DNA from 3 places in the Catenulispora sp. EB89 genome. Region 1 is predicted to be linked to each of the others. Evidence: riboswitches for the same ligand, from Rfam matches in the RefSeq annotation. Region 1 holds a riboswitch; each other region holds the start of a gene.

Region 1 (5,702 bases):
CCCGGGCCACCGTCATCCGCGACGTCAGGCCGGAGACCGACAGGGCCGCGGCGACCTCGCCGGTGTGGTCGAAGATCGGCGCGGCCACGCACCGGACCTCCGGCTCGTTCTCGCGGTCGTCGATGGAGTAGCCGCGGGCGCGGATGCGGGCCAGGTCCGCGCGGAGTTGGGACTCGTCGGAGAGGGTCCAGGCGGTGATCGGGCGCATCCCGGCGGCGACCACTTCCTGGACCGTCTCCTCCGGGAGCCACGCGAGCATCGCCTTTCCGCTGGCCGTGCAGTAGGCCGGGGCGCGGCTGCCGACTCGGGACGCCATGCGGACGTTGGTCTCGTTCTCGACCTTGTCGACGTAGACGATGTCAGGGCACTCCCAGACCGTCAGGTGCACGGTCTCCCCCACCTCGCGCTGGAGCTTGCGGAGGTGGTCCACGGCGATGCCGCGCAGGTCCAGCGTGGACAGGTAGGCCTGGCCGAGGCGGAGGGCGCCGTGGCCGAGGCGGAACCAGCCGGTCTCGCGGTCGCGGTCCAGCAGGTGTTCTTCGAGCAGGGGGCCGGTCAGGCGCAGCACGGTGCTCTTGTTCAGTCCGAGGTCTTCGGCCAGCTTGCCGAGGGGGACGCCGCGGCCGCTGCCGGCGTGTTCGCGGACGTATCCGAGGACCGCCAGCGCGCGCCGCAGCGACGACGACTGGTTGCGGTCTCCTGGAGCCGGCGGGGCTTGGCCGTCTTGTTCCGCCATCGCGTCATGTCCTCTCGGTTGCTGTGTTCGGCGCGGTCTTCGACACGCCATTTTGCTATGCAAAAGACTTGAAGCAAGCCCTTGTCCGGCCGCCGCCGGCCCGCCTAACGTCAGCCGGCATCGAGCCCTTCGGCGCTGCGCCGCACCGCTGAACTGGGCTGATCATCCCCGGCACCTGTCAAGGCCTGCCTCGGCCCCGATCAGCGCGGAGGTTCACTGTGCACGGCTTCGTCCATTGGCTGCAGCACGACACCGGCGGCCTGCTCACGCTCTGCGGATGCTCCATAGCCCTGCTGCTGTTCCTCATCATCAAGATCAAGCTCGAACCCTTCATCGCCCTGATCGCCGCCAGCCTGGTGCTCGCGCTGGCGGCCGGGCTCCCGGTCTCGACGATCGTCGGGACCGCGCTGGTCAGCAACAAGTCGTTGCTGGAGACCGGATTCGGCTCGATCCTCGGCCACAGCGCGGCGATCATCGGGCTCGGCACGATCTTCGGCGCGCTGCTCGAGCGCTCCGGCGGGGCCGACGTGCTGGCCGCGCGGCTGCAGGCGGCCTTCGGGGAGCGGGGCGCGCCGCTGGCGATGGGGCTGACCGGCCTCATCTTCGGCATCCCGGTGTTCTTCGACGTCGGCATCTTCGTGCTGGCGCCGCTGGTCTACGTCGCGGCCCGGCGCGGCGGCCACTCGCTGGTGGTCTACGCGCTCCCGATGCTCGCCGGCCTGTCGATGACGCACGCGTTCCTGCCGCCGCACCCCGGCCCGGTCGCCGTCACCGGGCTGCTCGGCGTCAGCCTCGGGTGGATGCTCATCATGGGGCTGATCTGCGGCCTGCCGGCGTTTCTGGTGGCCGGGGTGGCGTGGGGCAGCTGGATCGGCAAGCGGGTGATCATCGCCGTGCCCGAGATGGACGGCCGGAGTGGCGATGGCGATCAGGTGGCCGCGCTGTCGGAAGAGGCCGCCGTGGAGACAGACGCAGCAGTGGGGCGCAAGGCTCCGCGGTTGTCGATGATCATCGGTCTCATCGCGGTGCCGTTGGTGCTGATCCTCGGTGCGACGTTCGGGACCGTCTATCTGAAGAAGAGCTCGGCGCTGCCGGTGCTCACGTTCCTCGGCACCCCCTCGGTGGCGCTGACCATCGCCGTCCTGCTGGCCTTCTGGCTGCTCGGGACGCGGCGCGGATTCAGCCGCGCGGAGCTGGCCGAGCTCAGCTCGAACTCGCTGCGTCCGGTGGCGATGATCCTGCTCGTGATCGGGGCGGGCAGCTTCTTCGGCGCCGTGATCACCGCGACCGGCGTCGGCAAGGCCCTGTCCCAGTCGCTGACCACGGCCGGCCTCCCGCTGATCCTCCTGGCCTACGTCATCAGCTGCGGCATGCGCCTGGCGCAGGGGTCCGCCACGGTCGCGATCGTCACGACCGGCGGCATCGTCGCGCCGCTGGTGGAGAAGGGCCATTTCGCACAGCCGCACATCGCGCTGATCGCGGTGGCCATCTCGGCCGGATCGATCATCGCCTCGCATGTGAACGACGGCGGGTTCTGGATCGTCTCGCGGTACTTCAACATGACCGTCAAGGACACGCTGCGGACGTGGACCGTGCTGGAGACGATCCTGTCAGTGGTCGGATTCACCGCAGCAGGGCTGCTCAGCCTGGCGATCTGATATCGCCACGCCACGCCACGCCGTCCGACATGCGGGCAGCCTGGTCCGTCCCCTGGAACCGCCCTACAGTGAAAGAGCAGTCGGTTCGCCGATGTCATCCAGACATCGGCGGCGTAAGAGGGAACCCGGTGGAATTCCGGGACTGCCCCGCAGCGGTGAGTGGGAACGACCGCCGTCATCAGCACTGGGCCCGCGAGGGCCTGGGAAGCGACGGCCAGTAGGAGTCGGCCTTTCCCGGCCGGCGTGCCCGCGAGTCCGAAGACCTGCCACTGCCCGCGCGCGACCGTGCGCGGAGATCTCGGTGACCTCGAGGGCGGGTCGACGGACAGCAGCGGACGAGCCGGGCCGCGACAGCGCCCGGGCCCGGTCTGCGACGCCACCCCTTCGCGCCTTCGTCCCCTTCCGGGATCGCAGGAGAACTGCTCGCGAAGGAGAGCGTCTTGACCCGCAAGACCACCACCAGGACGACAGCCGCACGCGCCACCGTGTACGGCTACCCGCGCCAGGGCTGCAACCGGGAGCTGAAGAAGGCCGTCGAAGGGTACTGGCACGGCCGCGTCAGCGCGGAAGCGCTGCACCAGACCGCATCCGACCTGCGACGGGAGAACTGGCGCCAGCTCGCCGAGGCCGGCATCGACGAGGTGCCCAGCGGCGACTTCTCGCTCTACGACCACGTCCTGGACACCAGCGTCATGGTCGGCGCGATCCCGCCGCGGCACCGGGCCGCCGTGGCCGCGAATCCGCTCGACGGCTACTTCGCGATGGCCCGTGGGACGCAGGACACCGCGCCCCTGGAGATGACCAAGTGGTTCGACACCAACTACCACTACCTGGTCCCCGAGCTCGGGCCCGACACCGTCTTCACCGCTGATGCCGGCAAGCAGGTCGCCGAGTTCAAGGAGGCGACGGCGCTCGGCCACACCGCGCGGCCGGTGCTCCTCGGCCCGGTCAGCTACCTGCTGCTGGCCAAGCCGGTGCTCGGCGCCTCGCCGCTGTTCGAGCCGGTCAACCTGATCAACCGCCTGCTGCCGGTCTACGCCGAGATCCTCGCCGACCTGCGCGCCGCCGGGGCCCAGTGGGTCCAGCTCGACGAGCCCGCCCTGGTCCAGGACCAGCCCGAGGAGATCCTGCGCACCGCCGCGCGCGCCTACCTCGACCTCGGCCGCCTCACCGACCGGCCGAAGATCCTCGCCGCCTCCTACTTCGACCGGCTCGGCGCGGCGTTGCCGGTGCTCGCGCAGGCCCCGATCGAGGGCCTGGCGCTGGACTTCACCGGTCCGGCCGCCGCGAACCTGGACGCCCTGGCGGCGATCGGCGGCCTGCCGGGCAAGCGGCTGGTGGCCGGGGTCGTGAACGGCCGCAACGTGTGGATCAACGACCTCGCCGCCTCGCTGTCGACGCTGGGCACGCTGCTCGGTCTGGCCGACCGTGTGGACGTCGCGGCCTCCTGCTCGCTCCTGCACGTGCCGCTGGACGCCGAGGCCGAACGCGGCCTGGACCCGCAGATCGCCCGCTGGCTCGCCTTCGCCCGGCAGAAGACCGCCGAGCTCGCCGTGCTGGCCCGAGGCCTGTCGCAGGGCACGGACACGATCGCCGCCGAGCTCGCGGCCAACCGGGCCGACCTGGCCTCCCGGGCCGGATCGGCGGTGACCGGTGACCCGGAGGTACGGACACGCGCTGCATCCGTTACGGACGCTCACATCCACCGTTCCCAGCCGTACGCCGAACGCACCGCCGCCCAGCGGGCCCGGCTGGCGCTGCCACCGCTGCCGACGACCACGATCGGCTCGTTCCCGCAGACCGACGAGCTGCGCGCGGCCCGGGCCGGCCTGCGCGCCGGCCGCATCGACGACGCCGCCTACCGGGAGCGGATCGAGGCCGAGATCCGCGAGGTCGTGGGCTTCCAGGAACGGGTCGGGCTCGACGTCCTGGTGCACGGCGAGGCCGAACGCAACGACATGGTCCAGTACTTCGCCGAGCAGCTGGTCGGCTATCTGGCCACGCGGCACGGCTGGGTCCAGTCCTACGGCACCCGCTACGTCCGGCCACCGATCCTGGCCGGCGACATCTCGCGCCCGGCCCCGATGACCGTCCGCTGGACGAGCTACGCGCAGTCGCTGACGGCCAAGCCGGTCAAGGGCATGCTCACCGGCCCGGTGACGATGCTCGCCTGGTCCTTCGTCCGCGACGACCAGCCGCTCGCCGACACCGCCCGGCAGGTGGCCCTCGCGCTGCGCGACGAGGTGGCCGACCTGGAGGCGGCCGGGACCGCGGTGATCCAGGTCGACGAGCCGGCGCTGCGCGAGACGCTGCCGCTGCGCGCCGCCGACCGTCCGGCGTACCTGGCGTGGGCGACCGAGGCGTTCCGGCTGGCCACCGCCGGCGTCCGGCCGGAGACGCAGATCCACACGCACATGTGCTACGCCGAGTTCGGCGACATCCTGGCCGCCATCGACGACCTCGACGCCGACGTCATCAGCCTGGAGGCGGCGCGCTCGCACCTGCGGGTGGCCGGCGAGCTGGCCGCCGCCGAGTACCCGCGCGAGGTCGGGCCCGGCGTCTACGACATCCACTCGCCGCGCATCCCGAGCGCTTCGGAGGTGGCCGAGCTGCTGCGGACCGGGCTCCGAGCCGTTCCGGCCGACCGGTTGTGGGTCAACCCGGACTGCGGACTGAAGACCCGCGGCTGGCCGGAAGTGCGGTCCGCGCTGGCCCATCTGGTCGCGGCCGCCCGAGGCGTGCGCGAGGAGGTGACTCCGAGGCCGTCCGGCGTGTCGCTCGCCACAGCCGAAGAGCGTTGACGCGGCGGCACGGCCTCCGGCATCGTCACGGACAGACATCCACATAACGAGACCACGGTGCGCGGGACCCACGGCCACAGCACGTCCGAGGGACGGCTGGAAGTCCGGAGGACCTGCGCGCCGCACCCGATCCGAAGGTCAGGCGAGCTGGCCCGTGGTCTCCGTAGCCCGGGGCGAGGCACCCCACGAGGAGGCCTGCACATGACACCGTCGGCCACGCAGTTCCCGGCGGCGGATCGCGAGCAGTGGCAGCGTCTGGTAGCCGGGGTCCTGGCGAAGTCCGGCAAGCAGGGCTTGGACGGCGCCGCCGCCGAGGCCGCGCTGAGCACCCGGCTCGACGACGGCCTGACCGTCCTGCCGCTGTACACCGCCGGCGAAGCGCTCCCCGAGCCGGGCCCGCCGGGGTTCGCGCCGTACGTCCGGGGCACCCGGCCGCAGGGCGCGGTGCTCGACGGCTGGGACATCCGGCAGTACCACGCGGATCCGGACCCTCGGCGGACCAACGAG
Region 2 (5,702 bases), on a different contig from region 1:
GCGGGCGTTGTCGGCCTGCAGCTCGGGATCGGAGTGCAGGTCGCGCTGGATCCACGACCAGCCCTCGCCCATCTTGTGCCAGTCGACGACGCCGCCCTGGCCGGTGCGCGCGTGCAGCTCGCCGAGCGCCTTGAGCGCGGTCTCCTCGCCGATGCGCCACTTGGCCGACTTGACGAACTGGAAGACGCCGATCGGCCAGCCCTGGTTCCAGCCGCGCAGGGCCAGGCCGAAGGCGGCGGTGGACTTCCCCTTGCCGGGGCCGGTGTGCACGATCGTCAGCGGCCGGTTGCGGCGCTGGCGCGTGGTGAGGCCGTCGTCGGGGACGTGTTCGGGTTGGCCCTGCGGCATCAGGCGGCCCTCCGGTCGGAGCGGGGTCGGTTGCCGTGCACCGCCGCGGTGAGCGCGTCGGCGGCGAGGTCGGTGAGCGGCAGATGGTCGGCGGCGAGGTCGGCGGCCAGGCGCGCGGCCAGGCCCAGGCGGACCGGGCCGGACTCGCAGTCGACGACGACGGCGCTGCCGCCGAGGGTGGCCACGGCCTGGCGGAGGTGGGCCGCGGCGCGGCGGGTGTCGGCGAGAGGGTCGGCTCCGGCGGCACGCGAGGCTGTTGCGCGCGGCGAGGCGGTCGCGCGCGGCGCGGCGGCGGACGATGACGAGGAGATCGCCTGCGTGGCGCGGCCGTCGGTGACGACGAGGACCAGCGGCCGGCGGTTCGGGTCGCGCATGCGCTCGACGCGCAAAACGTCAGCGGCTTGCAGCAGGCCGGCGGCGAGCGGAGTGCGGCCGCCGGTCGGGAGCGAGGTGAGGCGGGCGGCGCCGGCGTCGACGGACCAGGTCGGCGGGAGGGCGACTTCGGCGTCGCGGCCTCGGAAGGTGACCAGGCCGACCTTGTCGCGGCGCTGGTAGGCGTCGAGGAGGAGGGAGAGGATCGCGCCCTTGACGGCGGCCATGCGTTGCCGGGCGGCCATCGAGCCGGAGGCGTCTACTACGAACAGGACGAGATTGCCTTCGCGGCCCTCGCGGATCGGCTCGCGCAGGTCTTCGGAGCGCAGGCGGATCGCGCCCTCGCGTCGGCCTCGGGCGACCTGCTCGGGCGCGGCGGCGCGGACGGTCGCGACGAGGTGGAGGCCGTGGGCTCCGGGACGTGCGCCGACCGTGCGGCCGCCGGTGGCGCGGGCGCGGGAGCGGCGGCCTTCGGCGCCGGTGCCGACGCCGGAGACCTGTAACAGGCGGGCTTTGAAGGGCTCGCTCGGAGTCGCCACTCCCTGCTCACCCGCGGCGGCAGAGCGCGGCCGGCGCGCGGCATCCGGAGCGGCTTCGGTCGACTCGACAGGAGAGTCCGCGCCGACCGCGTCGGGTCCGGCGGTGGCCTCGGGACCGGACTGCGGCGTGCGGGACCGCTCGGGATCGGTGTCCGGTGCGGCGGCGGCGCGCGGGTCGTTCGGCTGGTTCGGGGCGTCGGGAGTGTCGGAACCGTCGCCATCAGGGCCGCCGGGGCCAGGGCCGGGATCAGGGTCCTCATCCCCGTCCGCAGCATCATCCATGGCCTCGTCCAAGCGCTCCTCGTCCAGCCCCGGCGCGTCGAACGGATGCCGCCGTCGCCGGTGCGGCAGCGCCAGCATCGCCGCCTGGCGCACGTCCTCGGCGATGACCTCAGTCCGGCCGGCCCAGGCGGCGAGCGCCGTCGCGGCGCGTGCCGTGACCAGGTCCGCGCGCATCCCGTCGACCTCGAAGGCCGCGCAGATGCGGGTGATCCGCAGCAGTTCCGCGTCCGGCAGCGTCACCGACGGCAGCAGCGCACGCGCGGCCTCGATGCGTGCGGCCGTCTCCTTGTCCGCCTGCTCCCAGGCCGCGGCGAAGCCCTCCGGGTCGGCCTCGTACGCCAGTCGCCGACGCACGACCTCGGCGCGCTCGGCGGGGTCGCGGCTCGCGCGGACCTCGACGGTCAGGCCGAAGCGGTCGAGCAGTTGGGGCCGCAGCTCGCCTTCTTCCGGGTTCATCGTGCCGACCAGCAGGAAGCGTGCGGCGTGGGAGATCGAGACGCCTTCGCGCTCGACGTGCGCGACGCCCATGGCGGCCGCGTCGAGGAGGAGGTCGACGAGGTGGTCGTGCAGGAGGTTGACCTCGTCCACGTAGAGCAGGCCGCGGTGCGCCGCCGCCAGCAGGCCCGGTTCGTAGGCCGCGACGCCGGAGGCCAGTACCTTCTCCAGGTCCAGGGAGCCCACGAGCCGATCCTCTGTCGCGCCGACGGGCAGCTCGACGAGGCGCGCCGGGTGGGACTGCGAGGCCACGGCGCCGGCCGCGGATGCGGAGGACGCTGAGGGTGCGGAGGGTGCGGAGGAAGCGGAGGACGCGGTGTGCGGGCCGTCGGGGCAGGCGGGGTCGGGCGCGGCGGGGTCGCAGGAGAAGCGGCAGCCGGGGACCACGGCGATCTGCGGCAGCACCGCGGCCAGGGCGCGCACGATCGTCGACTTCGCGGTGCCCTTCTCGCCGCGCACGAGGACGCCGCCGACGGCCGGGGACACGGCGTTCAGCAGCAGGGCCAGCCGGAGGTCGTCAAGACCCACGACGGCGGTGAACGGGTACGGCGGCACGCCGGATCAGCTCCTCACGGGTATCCACGCCCGACAGGTCTCTTCACAAGAACACGCCGCGGGAGCGGCGTGCCGGGGGACGGTCGTAGTCTCCTGACTCTCAGATCCGCGCGCCTGCCCGGCCTTCCCAGAACGCTGACGTCCCAGTGGCTTCGCAAGCGGGAGGCGCTCCCTGATCACAGTGGCGGGACCGTTCCGGATTCGCACCGGATTCCTGCCGACCATCCCGCGTGCAGCATCCCGCAGCGATCATCGGGCGTCAAACCGCGCCCGGGCGGCGCCGGCTGGCGGAATGGCCGGTTCTATCCCTCAATGGGAGGGTGAGCGAGCGACGGCGCAGACCCCGTGTCCTGGGTGAATACGAGCTGGACGGTGGCGCGTTCGCGCTGGCGCGGGGTGAGCAACGCGACACCCCCACGTCCGCACCGCAGCAGCGGCTGCGCGCGCTCGGGCGGCCCGGGACGCTGTGGCGGGCCGTGCTGCGCCGGATCCGGACGACCTGACTCCGGGGAGAACTACACAAGGACTACAGCGGAACAGGACTACAGCGGAGGCCCGTCCCCCGGGTCCTCCTGGTAGGAGTACCGCTGTTCCTTCCACGGGTCCCCGATGTTGTGGTACCCGCGCTCCTCCCAGAACCCGCGCCGGTCCGTCGTGAGGTACTCGATCCCGCGAACCCACTTGGGGCCCTTCCACGCGTACAGGTGCGGCACGATCAGCCGCAGCGGGAAGCCGTGCTCGGGGGTGAGCGGGACGCCGGCGTAGTGCGTCGCGAACAGGACGTTCTCGCGCAGCAGATCCTCGATGCGCAGGTTCGAGCTGTAGCCGTACTCCGCCCAGACCGTGACGTGCGTCGCGTCCGGGGCCGGCGGCGCGAGCTCGAGGACGGTGCGGCCGCTGACGCCGCGCCAGGGGGCGTCCAGCATCGTGAACTTGGTGACGCAGTGGAAGTCGGCGGTCACCTCGACGGACGGCAGCGCCCCGAACTCCTCGTGGAACCAGATCGCCTGCGCGCCGTCGGCGGTGGCGCCCGTCACGCGGAAGTCCCAGGTCGCGGGCTTGAAGCGGGGCACCGGGCCGTAGTGCAGCACCGGCCACTCCCCGCGCTGCATGCGCTGGCCGGGCGGGAGCCGATCGTCGGACTGCACCGTCTCGCCTTCTGTGTCCACCCCTGATCCCGGCTGCCCCATGGGGACCATCGTCCCAGATGTGGTGCACCGCACGTACCGCGGGGACTTGGCAGGTGGCCGTTAGGTAGCTTAGGCTCCCCTAAGTCTGCCGATCCCGAACCCGCCGAGCGCCGGAGCCCCGCTTGTACGCCTGCATATGCCACGCAGTGACCACCGCCGAGGTGGACGCCGTCGTCGCGCTAGGTGCCAAGTCGGTCAAGCAGGTGCGCAAGGCGACCGGCGCGGGCTCCGCGTGCGGGACCTGCGTGAAGCGGCTGAGCTGCCTGCTCGCCGCGGCCCGGGTCGCCGACTCGGCGCCGGTGGACTCGATGCCCGAGGCCGAGCGGCTGCCGGTGCCCGCGCCGACGCGCCCGGCACGCCCCGCGCTCCCGGCCCTCCCGGTGTTCGAGCACGCGCCGGACTGCCCGGCCGCGCTGCCGGCCCTGGGCTGAACCCGCTGGTCATCCTCACGGCGGGGCACTTCGGCGAGCCCGAGGACGTCCCCATTCGGCGCAATCCGCGCACACGCCGTTACCTCCCGGATCGGCGGCTCTGGCAGTATCGGACGCCATGCAGGGTGACAAGGACATCATCGCGTTCCTCAACGAGCAGCTCACAGCCGAACTGACGGCCATCAACCAGTACTGGCTGCACTACAAGCTGCAGGACAACCGCGGCTGGAAGAAGCTCGCCGAGTACACCCGCAGCGAGTCCATCGACGAGATGAAGCACGCGGACAAGCTCGCGGAGCGCATCATCTTCCTGGAGGGACTGCCCAACTTCCAGAAGCTGTTCCCGCTGGAAATCGGCCAGACCGTCACCGAGATGTTCAACGCCGACATGAAGGTCGAGGTCGCGGCCGTGGAGCGGCTGCGCAACGGCATCAAGCTGATGCGCGAGCGTGGGGACGTCACGTCAGCGAACCTGTTCGAGGAGATCCTCGCCGACGAGGAACACCACATCGACTACCTGGAGACCCAGCTGGACCTGATCGGCCAGCTCGGGGAGCCGCTGTACATCGCGCAGCTGGTGGAGCAGCCGGACGCGTCCTGAGACGGACGGCGGGGTCGGGAGAAGCCGGCGGGACGGTTTCTCCCGGGGGAAGCGGAACGCGGTATTCGCCATGGGGTGGAAACTCCCCCGTCGTCATACCTGCGAGCGCCTACGAGGCCGTCGCTGACGGCGCGGCCGTCCGCTCGACGATCCCCGGTTCGGGTGGGACAACTTCTTTTCGAAGGTGGTCGCGGCGTGCCGGACAAACCCCGGTCCAGGCCGTCGCCGAATTCCATGGTGCCGTCGGCGCTGATCAGATGGCACGGTTCGGCGAGTCCGATTCCGTCAGCGGAATCCTCACCGCCCTCGGCGCGTACCTCGGCAGGCCGAGCTACTGGGCGCACGACGCGCTCGCGCCCTGCTTCACCGAGCGCCGGATGGCTTAGCCGGGGTCCGGACCCTGAGAAACCCTCGGGGTCGCCCCTGATGCGCCGGCGGCGACTGGCGTGTGACCATGGCTGGCATGCTGCGACCGTCCTCCGCCGGGGTGCGTGGTGCCTCCGGTCCGCTGCTGGTGGCTGTGGGCGTCGTGGTCGTGACGGCGCTCGACGGGCCCAGTTCCGCCGATCAGATGCGGGCTCTGATACCGCTGGCCGCGGTGGTGGTCGGCATGGTGCTGGTGCTGCGGGATCTGGCTGCGGAGCGGCGCGGGACGTGGCTCGGCGTGCGGGATCGGGGGCGGCGGGCGGTCGATGCCCGGACCGCGATCGGGGCGCTGGTCATCGGTGGTGCGCTGGTGCGGCTGCTGACGAATGGTGCTTCGTTCGCCGCGGAGACCAGTGCGGTCGTCGCGGCGCTCATCCTGTTCTCCGGCGGGGTGTTGATCGCGCTGCCGTATCTGCTGCGGGTGCTGCGCGATCTCGACGCCGAGCGGGCCGAGCGCATCCGC
Region 3 (5,702 bases), on a different contig from region 1:
GGAACTGGAACGCCGGGATCATGGACAGGAGGATGACCGGCACGGCCATCGCGGCGACGCCGAGCAGGCGTTCGCGGTCGGTTGGCGGCTCGGGCTCCGACTCCGGCGGGGCGGCGGCGGAGACCAGGCACGCCGTGTATCCGGCCTGCTCGACCGCGGCGATCAGGTCCTGGACCGGGATGTGCGCCGGATGCAGGATGCGGGCCCGGCCGGTGGCCAGGTTCACGCCGGCCGAGACGCCGTCGACGCGGGCCAGGCGCCGTTCCACGCGACTGACGCATGCGGCGCAGGTCATGCCGCCGACTACGAGATCGGTGACGGTCGGGGCGCTCACCGCATGCCACCCATCCCCGGCATCCCCGGGGGTGGCTGTCGTCCGACCGGCGGCACGCCGGGAACCAGATCGGGGGCGACCGGCCCGGCCAGGTGCCCGATGCCCAGCGCCCCGGCGTACAACCCCGCCAACAGCACGACGAACGCCAGCACCCGGCCGGACCCGCTGAGCCGCCGGCCCAGCTCACGAAGCCGCCTCATGAACACCTACAAGCACTCGAAATCGTCGCGCGACCCGGGAAACGGGCACCCGTACGGTGCCGCGGACGGTGCGCTCTGAAGTGATAGTCGTAGGCGAACCCCGGCTGGTTCCCGACCCGCCGGGGGCAGTTCTCAGGACCGCTACGACAGCGCCGGCAGCCCCGCGCTCTGGAACACCTGCTTCAGCACCGCCGGGTCCGACCCGGCCAGCGACGACCCGTCCTTCGACGCCAGCCAGAAGTTGTTCGGCAGCGAGAGGGTCTTGCCGTCGAGCATCAGCGTCGGCGTCCCCTGGAGTTGCAGCGTGTTGAAGTCCGACCAGTTCTGCTGGACCAGGCCCTTGTACGTGCCGGCGTTGACGCACGTCTCGAACGCCGGCGTGTCCAGTCCCGGGACCTGCTTGGCCAGCGAGATCAGCGTCGCGGTGCTGCTGTAGCCGTCGGTGGTCTCGTCCGGCTGGTGGGCGAAGAGCACGTCGTGGTACTCGTCGAACTTCCCGGCGGCCGCGGCGCACGCGGCGGCGTTGCCGGACTGGAGCGAGCCGCTGCCGTTGTCGTGGGTGTCGATGAGGGTCACCGGGTGGAAGAGCACGCGCAGTGTTCCGTTGGCGACGTAGGCCTTGTAGACGGACGCCGATCCCGTCTCCAGCGCCTTGCAGTAGGGGCAGCGGAAGTCCTCGAAGATCGTCAGGGTGTGCGGGGCCGACGCGGGGCCGTAGGACAGGGCCGTCGCCTTGTTCGCGGGGTTCGCGTACTTGTCGGCGACCACGGAGCCGTCGGTCGGCGGGGTGTAGGCCTTCGGCTTGGCGGAGTTCGAACTCACCGCGAGCCCGACGCCGACGCAGACCCCGATCACCACCACTACCACCGCGAGTATGCCGAGCCTGCGGCGCTGCATGCTCTTGCGCTGCTGGGCCGCACGCTCGGCGGCGACCCGCACGCGTGCGGACTTCTCGTCCCGAGCTCCCTGATCGCTCATAGCCCCATCCCCACCCACGTCGAAGAATCCTGATCGGCAATGCGACAGTGCGGCCGTGCGACAGTGCGGCAATGCCCCCGGGATCTGACCACCGGAGGACGGCGGCGTCAAGCCGGAGGCGGATGTGGCGCACAAGCCAGAGGCCCCGCCTTGCCCGCCTCCGACCCGCTCGCTACGGTGACCATGCCGTGGTGCTCGGGAAGACCGGTGGAAAACCGGAGCGGCCCTCGCCACTGTGATCGGGAATGCACCGGCTCCACGCCGGCCGCGCTTGTCTGGCGCGGCGGCGGCCACTGGACGCGTGACGCGTCTGGGAAGGCGGGGCCGGGGCTTCGACCCGTCAGCCAGGAGACCGGCCACGGCACCGAACATCGACCATCCACGAGGTGCTGGAGGCGAGCCGCGTGAGCGTGCCTGCGAACCGTTCTGTCCGGGCTGTCCGGGATTCGTCCGCGGGGCCGGTGCGCTGGCTGCGGGGCGACTGGCTCCGGTTCGGCGGGTTGCTGGCGGTGATCGTGGCGATGCACGTGGCCGCGTTCGGGATCCTGGCCGGGTTGGTCGCGCCGCACCACTACACGGTCGGCAAGCAGGTCTTCGGCTTCGGGCTCGGCATCACCGCCTACACGCTCGGGATGCGCCACGCGTTCGACGCCGACCACATAGCCGCGATCGACAACACCACGCGCAAGCTGATGGCCGACGGGAAGCGGCCGGTGTCGGTCGGGTTCTGGTTCGCGCTCGGGCACTCGACCATCGTCGTCGCGCTGGCCGCCGGGATCGCCGCCGGGGCACGGCAGGCCACGAGCCTCACCGACGACAAGTCCGGCACGCGCCAGTCCCTCGGCGTGGTGTCCACGACCGCCTCCGGCACGTTCCTGTACCTGATCGGGATCCTGAACCTGGTCGCGCTGATCGGCATCTACAAGGTCTACAAGGCGATGCGCCGCGGCGAGTACGACGAGGCCGCGTTGACCGCGCAGCTGGACAAGCGCGGCTTCATGAACCGGATCCTGGGCCGGCTCACCAAGTCCATCACCCGGCCCGGCCAGATGTACCCGGTCGGCCTGCTGTTCGGCATCGGCTTCGACACCGCCACCGAAGTCCTGCTGCTCGCGCTGGCCGGCTCCAGCGCCGCCGCCGGGCTGCCCTGGTACGCGATCCTGTGCCTGCCGCTGCTGTTCACCGCGGGCATGACCCTGTTCGACACCCTCGACGGCACCTTCATGAACTTCGCCTACCACTGGGCCTTCTCCAACCCGATCCGCAAGGTCTACTACAACCTCACGATCACCGGCCTGTCGGTGGCCGTCGCCCTGGTCATCGGCAGCGTCGAGCTGATCGGCGTGGTCCACGACCAGTTCGGGTTCGCCAACCCGGTCACCGACTGGATCGCGAACCTGAACCTGAACAACGTCGGGTTCGTGATCGTCGGCGCGTTCGTGGCTGTCTGGGTGGCGGCGATCGCGTACTGGAAGATCGCGCGCGTTGAGCGGAGGTGGAACGCGGCCGGCGAGGAGGGCTAGCGGAAGCCCGGCGGCGTGCGGATGCGACGATGGCACCGTCATGAGTGTCGACTGGGGACTGCGCGCCGTGCGGTCTGCGATGTTCGCGGCCGTGTGCACGCTGCTGGCCACGGCCGCGCACTTGTCGATGTCCGGGCGGTCGGTGCCGTGGTGGGCGCTGGCCATCGCCGGTGAGGCGACTTTCGGGCTGGCCTGGCTGCTCTCTGCGAAACAGCGCGGCATCGTCCATGTCGTCGCCTTGACGATCGGTGCCCAAGCCGGGCTGCACGTCTGGTTCGAAGTCGGCCAGGTCCTGTCTCCCGCACCGGCCATGGCCGGAATGACCATGCCTGGCATGTCCTCAGACCCGGGCTTCCTCGGCTCCGACAGTTGGGGGATGCTTACCGCGCACCTCGCCGCCGCCACCGTAGTAGGCCTCTGGCTCGCGACCGGTGAACGCGCGGTCTTCCGGTTGCTGGCTTCGGCGGCGACCTTCCTTCTCCCGCCGCTGGCGCTGCTGTTCCGGGTGGTTGTTCCCGTGCCGCAGGCGCCCAGTGTGCCGGTTGTGAGCCAGAGTGCTGCGCCGCTGCGCCAGCTCCTGCTCGTCCACGTCATCATCTCCCGCGGGCCGCCGGCCGGGGTCGCCGTCCGGTAGACGGCCCTGTCCGGCGACGTGATCCCGCGTCGCCGTGTCTCTTTTTCTCCAGCAAGGACACACGGTGATGACCCCTGCGCTGAAACACCCGGTCGATCAAGCCGACGTCGACGCGCTGGCCCTGGCCGCCCGGGACGGCGACCCGGCCGCCGTCGAGCGCTTCATCCAGGCGACCAGGCCCGACGTGCGCCGCTACGTCGTGCGCCTGAGCGGCAGCCCGCAGGACGCCGACGACCTCACGCAGGACACGTACCTGCGGGTCCTGCGTGCGCTGCCGGCCTTCCAGGGCCGGTCGTCGGCGCAGACCTGGCTGCGCGCGATCGCCCGGCGCACCGTCGTCGACCGCATCCGCCGGGCCTCGGCCCGGCCGCGGCTCGCGGACACCGACGACTGGCTGGGCGCGGCCGAGCGTGCGCAGCCCGACGGGCTGCCCGGCTTCGAGGAGGGCGTGGTGCTGGCCCAGTTGGTCGCCGCGCTGCCCGAGGACCGCCGGACGGCGTTCGTGCTGACCGCGATGGTCGGCCTGCCGTACGACGAGGCCGCCCTCGTGATCGGAACCCCGATCGGGACCGTCCGGTCCCGCGTGTCCCGGGCCCGCAGCACGTTGGTCGCCTCGCTCGGGAACTGAAGCGCGGCCCGCCCCGACTACTCCTTCCGTGGAGCACAGGATGAAACTCTCGGGGCGGGCCTTCCTTGTCGGCACGGCAGCGTTCGCGCTGCTGGCGTCGCTCACCACCGCGTGTGGGAGCAGCGCGTCGTCCGGGACGGCCGCCGGAAACTCGGCAGGCATCACCGGCACGCAGCCGCCGACGACAACGCCGGCCAGGACCGCCTACCCGCTGACCATCGACAACTGCGGCCAGAAGATCACGTTCCAGAAGGCGCCGAGCCGGGTCCTGATCCTGAACGGCACATCGGTCGGCGAGGTCGAGAGCTTCATCATGCTCGGCCTGGACAAGACGATCCTGGCCGACGCCCAGCACTACGGCGTCTCCGACGACCCGGAGATGGTCGCGAAGATCGACGCACTCCCCACCGGCGGCCTGACGATGAACAAGAACTTCGACGTCCCCGCCGAACAGGTCCTCGCCGCCAGGCCGGACCTCGTCGTGTCCACCTGGGCCGGCGGCTTCGACGCCAAGAACGGCATGGCCACTCGGGGACAGCTCGCCGCGGCCGGGATCAACAGCCTGGTGAACCCGACCAACTGCGCTCAAGGCGATCCGAACGCCACCGGCGCCGAGAAGAAGGCCTTGGCGACCCAGGGCATCGACTCCTCCTTCGACTTCATGACCCTGCTCGGCCGGATCTTCGACGTCCAGCAGCGGGCCGCCGACCAGGTCACCGAGCTGCGCGACCGGATCGACGCGGTGCAGAAGTCGAACCCCGGAACGCCGCCCAAGAAGGTGCTGATCGCCTACCCCGGCATGTCGATGATGAACGCCAACGGCCTGCCCGCGATCATGACCGGCGGCATCTACGACAAGGTGATCGCCGCGGCCGGCGGCGTGAACTCCTTCGCCGGCAAGGACTCCGACACCACGCGCACCCTCAACGCCGAACAGCTCGCCGCCGCCGACGTGGACGTCCTGGTCGTCGGCGAGTTCACGCCGAGCGAGAAGCCGGACGCGGAGGCGGCGAAGCTGTTCGCCGCGTATCCGCAGTGGAACGCCTCGAAGACCAGGACCTACGCCGTGGCGTCCGACGGCGTGTATCTGGGTCCGATGAACGCGTGGGCTGTGGAGAAGATCTCGAAGGTGATCCGGGGCCGTGGCTGAGACGGCTGCTGAGGCGGTGGCTGAGGCTGCGGCTGAGACGGTGGCTGAGGCCGCAGCCGGGACCACGACTGAGGGCGCCGAAGCCGTGACCCCGGCGCATGGCCTCGCACTTCGCCCCGCACGTCGCCTGGCGCGGCGCCCCACGCGGCGACGGCGCGGCCCGCACCTGCTGTCCGGAATCCCGTTCGGAGTCCTGCTCGCGGCGTTGGCCGTGGCCCTCGTCGGCGCCGCCGCGATCGGGATCTCGCTCGGATC

Evidence for each region. Region 1 has a riboswitch for cobalamin ahead of metE (5-methyltetrahydropteroyltriglutamate--homocysteine S-methyltransferase). Riboswitches for the same ligand answer to the same signal wherever they lie in the genome.
Region 2: another riboswitch for cobalamin. It lies ahead of ABH920_RS28955 (VWA domain-containing protein); the one in region 1 lies ahead of metE (5-methyltetrahydropteroyltriglutamate--homocysteine S-methyltransferase).
Region 3: another riboswitch for cobalamin. It lies ahead of ABH920_RS25485 (HoxN/HupN/NixA family nickel/cobalt transporter); the one in region 1 lies ahead of metE (5-methyltetrahydropteroyltriglutamate--homocysteine S-methyltransferase).

Annotation. Positions count from the first base shown of each region.
Region 1 covers NZ_JBGCCU010000005.1:92,545-98,246, reverse strand. The annotation lists gene ABH920_RS12705 (IclR family transcriptional regulator) at 1-736, opposite strand, end outside; gene ABH920_RS12700 (GntP family permease) at 955-2,394, shown strand; cobalamin riboswitch at 2,459-2,680, shown strand; gene metE (5-methyltetrahydropteroyltriglutamate--homocysteine S-methyltransferase) at 2,835-5,195, shown strand; gene ABH920_RS12690 (methylmalonyl-CoA mutase family protein) at 5,397-5,702, shown strand, end outside.
Region 2 covers NZ_JBGCCU010000015.1:116,847-122,548, forward strand. The annotation lists gene cobO (cob(I)yrinic acid a,c-diamide adenosyltransferase) at 1-348, opposite strand, end outside; gene ABH920_RS28955 (VWA domain-containing protein) at 348-2,591, opposite strand; cobalamin riboswitch at 2,680-2,806, opposite strand; gene ABH920_RS28960 (hypothetical protein) at 2,912-3,094, shown strand; gene ABH920_RS28965 (sulfite oxidase-like oxidoreductase) at 3,134-3,781, opposite strand; gene ABH920_RS28970 (bacterioferritin-associated ferredoxin) at 3,904-4,212, shown strand; gene bfr (bacterioferritin) at 4,331-4,813, shown strand; gene ABH920_RS28980 (hypothetical protein) at 5,071-5,199, shown strand; gene ABH920_RS28985 (sensor histidine kinase) at 5,277-5,702, shown strand, end outside.
Region 3 covers NZ_JBGCCU010000012.1:230,467-236,168, reverse strand. The annotation lists gene ABH920_RS25500 (heavy metal translocating P-type ATPase) at 1-295, opposite strand, end outside; gene ABH920_RS25495 (hypothetical protein) at 331-534, opposite strand; gene ABH920_RS25490 (DsbA family protein) at 676-1,512, opposite strand; cobalamin riboswitch at 1,685-1,888, shown strand; gene ABH920_RS25485 (HoxN/HupN/NixA family nickel/cobalt transporter) at 1,917-3,035, shown strand; gene ABH920_RS25480 (hypothetical protein) at 3,076-3,669, shown strand; gene ABH920_RS25475 (sigma-70 family RNA polymerase sigma factor) at 3,737-4,297, shown strand; gene ABH920_RS25470 (ABC transporter substrate-binding protein) at 4,338-5,447, shown strand; gene ABH920_RS25465 (FecCD family ABC transporter permease) at 5,641-5,702, shown strand, end outside.